Regions from separate parts of the Rhodococcus sp. NPDC058639 genome, predicted to be linked through region 1. Evidence: riboswitches for the same ligand, from Rfam matches in the RefSeq annotation. Region 1 holds a riboswitch; the other holds the start of a gene.

Region 1 (4,690 bases):
CCCGAGCAGTCCCGCTTCGCGCTGTACCTGGGCGACTCCCTCGCCGCGTACGCCGACTATTCGCAGCGTGGCGACCTGCGCGACTTCGACCACACCGTCACCGACCCGAACTTCCGGGGCCGGGGGCTCGCCGCAGACATCGTGCGGTTCGCCCTCGACGAGACCCGCAAGGAAGGTCTGAAGATCGGGACGTCGTGCTCGTACGTCGAGAAGTTCGTCGCGGAGCACCCCGAATATCGCAACTGACCGTCCGGGCGCCGCACCCGGACGGTCCGGTGGTCAGTTGAAGCCCATCACCTGACTGCCCCATGCCTGCCGCAACGCACCGTCCGGGTCGGCGACGACGGAGTCCTGCGCGTCGAGCAGCAGCGTCAGCCTGTGCTCCGGCTCGTAGGGCGGCCAGTGCGCGGATCCGTCCAGCGCCGCCGGCACACCGTGGTGTGCGAACGCCAGCCACCGCCGCCGGATACGTCCCGCCACCTCCGACGCCGCCTTCCTGCCGCCCAACCAGAACGTGGGGTCCCGCCCGAGCGTTCCGAAATTACCGAACACATAAGGCAATTCGGTGGCATGGCCCGCACCGATCCGCGCTGCGCGCAGGATCGGAGTTGCGTGGTCGAAGCGATACACCCATGTCGGAGAGTGCACGCTGTGCGCCTCGGCAACCCAGACCACCGGCATCCGGAAGCCCGCGTCACCCGAGAGTGCGAGCGCACCACTGGTTTTCGTGAGGTCCGGGTATGCCGCGATGATATCGGCGAGGCGGTCCGGTTCGAGGTCGGGCCGGTCTTCGGCGAGCGCTTTGAACATTGCCTGGATTGCGGTGTCGTTCACCGGCATCAGAGGCGACTTCATGAATCTGAAGATCGACGGTTCGTCCTTGTTGGAGCCGATGATGAGCGGAATGCGGTGCGACAGACCCTTCTGGAACGCGGCGACCGGATACTTCGGCACCAGATCGCGGTCTACGACGGGCGTCATCGCCAATGTGCCGGGTACCTTCGTCGGCACTTCGCCGACGAGGATTTCCGACGCCTCGACGAGCGTGTCGGCAGGCATCGTGAGCAACTCTCCGACGCGGGATCGGGGTAGTTCGAGGATCTCGAGGAATCGCTCGGCCACCATGGCGGCGCGTTCGCGCCCGTAGACGGAGGTAGCGGGCGGCGATTGCGCAATGGCCTTGTGGAAGAGGCCTTCCGCGCGAGGAACCGTCATGAGGGTGGTGACGGAACCGCCTCCGGAGGATTCACCGAACAAGGTGACGTCGTCGGGATCTCCTCCGAATCCTGCGATACAGTCTCGCACCCATTCGAGCGCTGCGATCTGGTCGCGCAGTCCGACGTTGCTTTCGAAGGTGGTCTCCTCCGTGGAAAAGGACGACAGGTCGAGAAATCCCAGGGGCCCGAGCCGGTAGTTGAGGGTGACCACCACCACGTCGCCGGTCTCGCACAGCAGACGGCCGTCGTAGATCTTCTGTCCCGAATATCCCAGCACGTACGCGCCGCCGTGGATCCACACCATTACGGGCCGTGCTCTGCCGTCCGGTTCCGGCGCCCATACGTTGAGGGACAAGCAGTCCTCCCCCATCGTCATCCCCGGCTCGATGCGGATGGGGCTCTGGCGGCTCTGCGGAGCGATGGTCCCGTATCTGTCGCAGTCGAGCACGCCGTCCCACGGTGTGGGTGGCTCGCACGAGCGAAAACGCCGGGCGCCCCCGGTGGAAGCTGCGTACGGGATGCCTTTCCACGAGAACACCGAGCCGTCGCGATATCCGCGTACCTGCCCGTACTTGCAGTCGACGGTGAGCGTTGCAGTGTCCACGTGACCTCCCGATGACCCGACCATTCGCCAACGTACCAACCACGGCTACGCGGGCAGACCGACTCCGGTGAGACCGGCCGGAACGGGAGATCAGGAAGCGGACGCCTGGGGACAGGACTCGTGGTCGACGAGCCTGCAGACGAGTTCGTCGAGAGCGCGACGGAGTTCTCCGGTGTGCGTCTCGGACAGTTCGGGCAGGACGGTGGCCAGCGCGATCGGGACCAGCGATGCCGGGCCGAGCAGAACGCCCATGGCGGCATTCAGTGCCTCGACCTCACGGTGCAGTTCACGGTAGGTGACTTCCACCGAACCCCGGGTCAGCGCGATCCCGTCCGGCTCACAGCGGACGGCACCGGCGAGCATTCGGGGAAGTTCCGACATTGCGGGCCAACTGTTTTCGAGCTTCTGCACATCCCCGCCTTCGTCGAACGGTCGTTCTCGGTCCCCCTAACATACAGAGAGTTTGGTCCGAATTGAGCAGAATGGGTCTGCACGGGCAGGGGGCTTCGTACCGCCGGCCACTGGTGCTATGGTCGCGGAGACCGACACGGGGTGCTCCGCATTGCGGGGCTGAGATCACACCCGTCGAACCTGATCAGGTAATTCTGACGAAGGGATGTTTCGGCATGACCGTGCCTGCACACAGTTCCCCGGCCCCGGGCCGTTTCACCGACCTTCTCCGCGATCACACGCAGCCTCTCCGCGCCGCCATCGACAACCTGGAGTTCCTGCGTCGCCTGGGTGACGGCACCCTGCCACTCGATGCGTTCCGCACCTACATCGAGCAGGATGCGCTGTATCTCGCGGGTTACTCGAAGGCCCTCGCGCTGCTCTCCGCCAAGTCGCCGGACGCCGGCACCGGCGCGTTCTGGGCGACGAGTGCCGCCACCGCGGCCACCGAGGAATCCGTTCTCCACAACACCCTGCTCACCGGTGGCGTGCTGCCCCCGTCACCTGGGCCGATCGCACACTCCCCGGCGTGTCTGGGCTACGTGTCGTATCTGACCGCGACCGTCGCCACCGCGCCGTATCCGGTGGGGGCCGCCGCCGTGCTGCCCTGCTTCTGGATCTATGCGGAAGTAGCCCGCGACCTCGCGGTTCACGCGGCGGACGTCCTCTCCGCGAATCCCGCACACCCGTACGCGCAGTGGGTGGCCGCATACGACGACGAGGCGTTCCGGGCATCGGCCACAACGGCCCGCGAACTCGTCGACGCCGCAGGCGCAGCCGCCACGGACCGCGACCGCGAGGCGATGGTCGAGGCGTTCACGATCGCCACCCGGTACGAACTCATGTTCTGGGCCGACGCCCTCGACACCCGTCCCTGGCCCGCTTCGTGAGGCTCGGCCACCGCATCGGGGCCCTGCTCGTCGCTCTCAGCGCGCTGGCCACCGTGCCCGCGTGCGCGAACGATCCCGGCGCGGACGGCACCATCCGGTTCGCCCTCGACTGGACTCCGAACACCAACCACACCGGGCTCTACGTGGCCATTCGGGAAGGACTGTTCGACGAGGCCGGACTCGACGTCGAAATCCTGCCGTACAGCAACACCACGCCGGATCTGCTGGTCGACGCCGGGGCCGCCGAGTTCGGAATCTCGACGCACTCGCAGGCGACGTTCTCCCGCGCCGCGGGGTCGGACACCGTCACCGTCCTCGCCCCGCTGCAACACCGCGCGACCGCGATCGGCGTGCGGGCGGACCGGGCCGACCTGCAGTCCCCCCGGGATCTCGACGGTCTCACCTATGCCGGGTTCGGCGATCCCGGTGACGACGAAACGTTGAGTCAGGTCATCCGCAACGACGGTGGCACAGGCGAATTCACTTCGGTCGTGCTGGGCACCTCGGCGTACGAAGCGGTGTATTCCGGTACCGCCGACTTCACCGTGTCCTACGTCGCGTGGGAAGGCCTCGAGGCACAACACCGCGGACTGCCGATGCGGTACTTCGCGCACAGCGACTACGGGTTCCCCGACGCCTACTCGATCGTGGTCGACGGCAACGAGACCTGGATGGCGGAACGTCCCGACAATGCCCGGGCGTTCATCCAGGCCCTGCAGCGGGGGTACCGGATAGCCGCGGACGATCCACAGCGCGGAGCGCAGCACCTCATCGACGCCAATCCCGGCATGTTCACCGACGAATCGCTCGTTCTCGAGAGCCAGCAGATGTTGTCGGCGGACTACATGCGTGACGACAGCGGGCAGGTCGGCACACTCGATCTCGAACGATGGTCGGGGTACTCCCGGTTCCTGTTCGAGGCCGGCCTCCTTGCCGGAGCCGACGGCGCGACGCTCACCGAGGAACCCGACTGGTCGACCTACTTCACCGATGCCCACCTCGCTCGCTGAAAAGGCTTCGCGGAGCGGCATACCCGGGCGTCTGCACACCCTGCTCCCCGCCGCGACTGTCGCCGTGCTGGTGATCGCAGCGTGGGAGTGGTACGTACGGACGACCGGTATCCGGCCACAGGTTCTGCCCCCTCCCAGCCGGGTTCTCACGCAGGGATGGGCGCATCGCGCCGACCTCGCCGGCCACGCCGCGGCGACCCTGCAGGTCACCCTCGCCGGGTTCGCCGTGTCGTTGGTGGTCTCGTGGATACTCGCGATCGCGGTGGATTTCTCCGGCTGGTTGCGGCGCGCTTTCGTACCCCTGTTCGTGGTGTCGCAGACCCTCCCGATCATCGCGATCGCACCGTTGATGATCATCTGGTTCGGATTCGGTCTGCTGCCCAAAATTCTGGTCATCGCACTGGCCACGTTCTTCCCGATGACGATCGGTTTGATCGAGGGGTTCGCGGCAGCCGACCGGGAGGCCGGTGCGCTGATGCGAAGCATGGGCGCCAGTCGCCGGCAGGAGTTCAGGTACGT
Region 2 (4,690 bases), on a different contig from region 1:
CTTCCGTGACGGCTGGGACCAGGGAGCGGACAGGATGCGCGGTGACGGGGACGGCTGGGCCGTCGGGCCGGACGGTGACAAGCGGTGGGGACGGCACGGTGCCGCCGGATTGCTCCTGCGCGCGCCGCTTCCGGACGGGACTCCCGCTGTTCTTCTACAGCACCGCGCGGCGTGGAGTCATCAGGGCGGGACGTGGGCACTGCCGGGCGGCGCTCGCGACTCGCACGAAAGCACCGTCGACGCGGCGGTCCGCGAAGCGCACGAGGAGGCCGGTATCGAGGTGACGGCACTCGCCGTGCGTGCCGTGCGGGTCACCTCCGGGTCGGAGGGCGGGTGGACCTACACCACGGTCGTCGCCGACGCCGCTGCTCCGCTCGACACCACGCTCAACGGCGAGAGCACCGAACTTCGCTGGGTGCCCGAAGAGCAGGTCGGCGAGATGCCGTTGCACGCTGGCTTCGCGGAGGCGTGGCCCGCCCTGCGCACCCGCCCGGTACGGATGTTGCTCGACACCGCGAATGTCCTCGGCTCGACCGGGCCGACGGGCTGGTGGCGGGATCGTCCTGGGGCGACGAGTGCTCTGCTCGCGAATCTTGCCGCCGTCCTTCCCCGGACCGTCGAGCTTCCGGACGGCCTGTTCGGATGGGTGCCGCAGGTCGAGGCGGTCCTCGAAGGAGCCGCGCGCGGTGCGGCGACGGACGACGCGCGTATTCCCGTGCACACCGCCGAGGGGAGCGGAGACGACGAACTGGCCCGCCTCGCGGCATGCACCGCGACCGCGGTCGATCCGGGTGTGACGGTCGTGGTCACCGCCGACCGCGGCCTTCGTGAGCGGCTTCCGGAGAGCGCGGTGGCACTGCCCCCGTCCGCTGTCCTGGCGTGGCTCTAGAGCGCGTCGTTCACGGTGTGGGCAGCGCGGCCTTCAACGCGGCGGCTGCGGCGCGCGGATCGGCGGCCTCGGTGATGGCCCGCACGACGGCGATCCGGGTGGCGCCCGCGTCGAGGACCTGAGGCAGCCGCTCGAGATCGATCCCGCCGATCGCGAACCACGGCCTGCGGGGATGCGACTTGTGGACCTCTCGCAGCACGTTCAGGCCGGCTGCCGGACGACCCGGTTTGGTCGGGGTGTCCCACACCGGACCCGACGCGAAGTAGTCGACGCCCTCTTCGATGTCGGCGAGCGACGCCTGCCCGCGGGTGCCGGTCGAACGGCCGATCACGATGTCGTCGCCGAGGATGCTCCGCGCATGCTCGACCGGCAGGTCACCCTGGCCGAGGTGGAGGATGTCGGCACCCGCGGCAAGGGCGATGTCGGCTCGGTCGTTGACCGCCAGCAACGCACCGTGGCGCGCGCATGCGTCGGCCAGGATGGACAGGGCTGCGAGTTCGTCACGTGCCTCGAGCCTGCCGTACTTCTTCTCACCCGCCGAACCCTTGTCGCGCAGCTGAACGATGTCGACACCGCCGGTCAGCGCCTCGTCGATGAATCGGGCGAGGTCGCCGGTGTCGCGGCGCGCGTCGGTGCACAGGTACAGCCGGGCGGTCGCGAGACGCCCACGGGGGTCGGGATGGTTGCCGCGGTAGGTGGTCACGGTCAAGACGGTAACCTCTCGGGTAGACGAGATACGACACGGGAGTCCCGAGGTACACGGGGCTGAGAGGGGGCCTGCCGGCCCCGACCGTTATGACCTGAACCGGATCATGCCGGCGCAGGGAGTGAGGTGGACCGATGACAACAGTGGCAGTCGTGGGTGGCGGAGTGATCGGTCTGTCGATCGCGTGGCGCGCGGCCCGCTCGGGGTACGTCGTCACCGTCCACGATCCGGATCCCGGTTCGGGTGCGTCCTGGGTGGCAGGCGGAATGCTCGCCCCGTTGTCCGAAGGGTGGCCCGGAGAAGGTCACGTCCTCGAACTCGGTGCCGCGTCGCTGCAGCGCTGGCCCGAGTTCGCAGCACTCCTCCGGTCCGGGACCGGCATCGACCTGGTGACCTCCACGGCGTCGATGACCGTCGCTCTCGACGCCGCAGACGCCGCGGACCTGCGCACGGTCGCCGAGTGGGTGCAGGCGCAGGGTCATGAGATGCGGGTGCTCTCCCGCGCCGAGGTGCGCGACCTCGAACCCTCCCTCGGACCTCGCATCCGACTCGGTCTGCTCGCGTCGGCGGAATTGTCCGTGGACAACCGCGCGCTCGTCGTCGCCCTGCGTCGTGCCGCCACCGATGCCGGTGTCCGATTCTCCGAGGCACCGGTCGCCGATCTCGCCGACCTCGCCGACCTCGCCGCCGATCGCGTCGTGCTCGCGGCCGGTTCCGCCTCCTCCCGACTGTGGCCGGGCCTGCCGGTACGGCCCGTCAAGGGTGAGATCCTGCGGCTGCGGATGCGTCCGGGAGCGACCCCGCTTCCGGAGCGCACCATTCGGGGCAACGTCCACGGCAGACCCGCCTACCTGGTGCCCCGCCGTGACGGTCTCGTCGTCGGTGCCACCCAGTACGAGGCGGCAGATACGCAGGTGACGGTCGCGGGGGTGCGCGACCTGATCGCCGATGCGGAGGCACTGCTGCCGGCGATCGGCGAGTACGAACTCCACGAGGCGAGCGCGGGACTGCGCCCCATGACACCGGACAACCTTCCGCTCATCGGACGGTTGTCGGAGCGCGTGATCGCCGCGACGGGACACGGCCGCAACGGCGTGCTGCTCACACCCCTCACCGTCGACGCGGTGCTCGCCGAATTGTCCGAAGATCCCTTGCCCGAGGTGAAGCATGCTTCCCCTCAACGATTTACGGAAGTGGTAGCGCAATGACCGACCGAACTCAGTCGAACCGAACTCAGGTGGGCGTCACCGTCAACGGCGAGGACAAAGACTTCGCGGTGGCACCGACGATGTCCGAACTGCTGGCAAGCATGGGACTGCCCGAGAAGGGCCTCGCCGTCGCAGTCGACGGCGTGGTATTCCCCCGCAGCCGCTGGGGCGAGCGGGTGGCCGCGGGCGCACAGATCGAGATTCTCACGGCGGTCCAGGGTGGCTGACTTCCCCAGCGGCCTCCCCGGCGACCCGGCCGCGGACCTGCCCCCGTTGACCATTGCCGATCGCACCTTCGGATCCCGGCTGATCACCGGAACCGGCGGAGCGGCGAGTCTCGCCGCGCTGGAGGACGCGCTGGTCGCCTCCGGAACCGAACTGACGACCGTCGCGATGCGCCGCGTCGATCCGACATCGGGCACCGGTGTCCTCGATCTGGTGCGCCGGCTCGGGATCGCTCTGCTGCCGAACACCGCCGGTTGCCGCGGCGCGAAGGAAGCCGTACTCACCGCGCAACTCGCACGTGAGGCGCTCGAGACCGACTGGGTCAAACTCGAAGTCATCGCCGACGAGCGGACACTGCTCCCCGACGCGATCGAACTGGTCGCGGCTGCCGAACAATTGGTAGACGACGGATTCGTGGTCCTGCCGTACACGACGGACGACCCCGTGCTCGCGCGCCGGCTCGAGGACATCGGCTGTGCCGCAGTCATGCCGCTCGGCTCGCCCATCGGGACGGGCTTGGGCATTGCGAACCCGCATCACATCGAGATGATCGTCGAGGCCGCCGGGGTGCCGGTGATCCTGGACGCCGGAATCGGCACCGCATCCGACGCCGCGCTCGCAATGGAACTCGGTTGCGACGCAGTGCTCCTCGCAACCGCGGTCACGCGCGCGAAAGAGCCCGCGCTGATGGCATCGGCGATGCGGCACGCGGTCGAAGCGGGATTCCGTGCACGCCATGCCGGACGGATCCCGAAACGGTTCTGGGCGCAGGCGTCGTCGCCTCTCGAACCCTGACGACGGGGTGGCGGCTGCGCGCGCGTTCCCGATCGTGCAGAGTAGGGCCCATGATCGAAGTGACCGGACTGACCAAGACCTTCGGGTCCACGACCGCGGTCGACGATGTGACGTTCACGGTCCGCCCCGGCATCGTCACAGGGTTCCTCGGCCCCAACGGCGCCGGGAAGTCGACGACGATGCGCATGATCCTGGGCCTGGACCGCCCGACCTCGGGCAGCGCGCTCATCGGAGGCAAGCCGTATCGCAGCCTGACTCGGCCGCTCCAGACGGTGGGAGCGCTCCTCGACGCCAAGTGGGTGCACCCCAACAGGACGGCGCGTGCGCACCTTCGGTGGCTCGCGGCGTCCAACGGCCTGCCGGCCTCCCGCGTGGACGAGGTGCTGCGCCAGGTCGGTCTCACCGAGGTCGCCGGGAAGCGCGCCGGCGGGTTCTCTCTCGGCATGTCGCAGCGGCTGGGTCTCGCCGGGGCGTTGCTCGGCGACCCGCAGGTGCTGCTCTTCGACGAGCCCGTCAACGGGCTCGACCCGGAGGGCATCATGTGGATCCGGCGCTTCATGCACGCCCTCGCGGCAGAGGGTCGCACCGTGCTGGTGTCGAGCCACCTGCTGTCGGAGATGGCACAGACCGCCGACCATCTGGTCGTCATCGGGCGGGGACGCCTGATCGCCGACACGTCGGTGAAGGACTTCGTGGACCGGGCCTCCGAATCGGTCGTCGTGGTGCGCAGTCCTTCTGCCGACGAGCTGCGCGGTGCCCTCACCGAGCGGGGTTACACCGTCCGCGAAGAGGACGGGGCGCTGCTGGTGCCGAACGTGGGCATCGCCGAGGTCGGTGAACTCGCCGCGTCGCGATCACTTGTGCTGC

What was found. A riboswitch is a leader RNA that binds a small molecule or an ion and turns the genes downstream of it on or off. The one in region 1 is predicted to bind thiamine pyrophosphate.
Region 2: another riboswitch for thiamine pyrophosphate. It lies ahead of thiO (glycine oxidase ThiO); the one in region 1 lies ahead of ACFWU2_RS06215 (TenA family protein).

The regions. Positions count from the first base shown of each region.
Region 1 is NZ_JBHXRF010000003.1:67,223-71,912, forward strand. Features, by position in the region: gene ACFWU2_RS06200 (GNAT family N-acetyltransferase) at 1-246, shown strand, start outside; gene ACFWU2_RS06205 (carboxylesterase/lipase family protein) at 280-1,845, opposite strand; gene ACFWU2_RS06210 (non-ribosomal peptide synthetase) at 1,912-2,232, opposite strand; TPP riboswitch at 2,360-2,455, shown strand; gene ACFWU2_RS06215 (TenA family protein) at 2,448-3,161, shown strand; gene ACFWU2_RS06220 (ABC transporter substrate-binding protein) at 3,206-4,171, shown strand; gene ACFWU2_RS06225 (ABC transporter permease) at 4,152-4,690, shown strand, end outside.
Region 2 is NZ_JBHXRF010000008.1:281,639-286,328, reverse strand. Features, by position in the region: gene ACFWU2_RS17905 (NUDIX domain-containing protein) at 35-889, shown strand; gene thiE (thiamine phosphate synthase) at 900-1,592, opposite strand; TPP riboswitch at 1,621-1,735, shown strand; gene thiO (glycine oxidase ThiO) at 1,730-2,803, shown strand; gene thiS (sulfur carrier protein ThiS) at 2,800-3,030, shown strand; gene ACFWU2_RS17885 (thiazole synthase) at 3,023-3,823, shown strand; gene ACFWU2_RS17880 (ABC transporter ATP-binding protein) at 3,874-4,690, shown strand, end outside.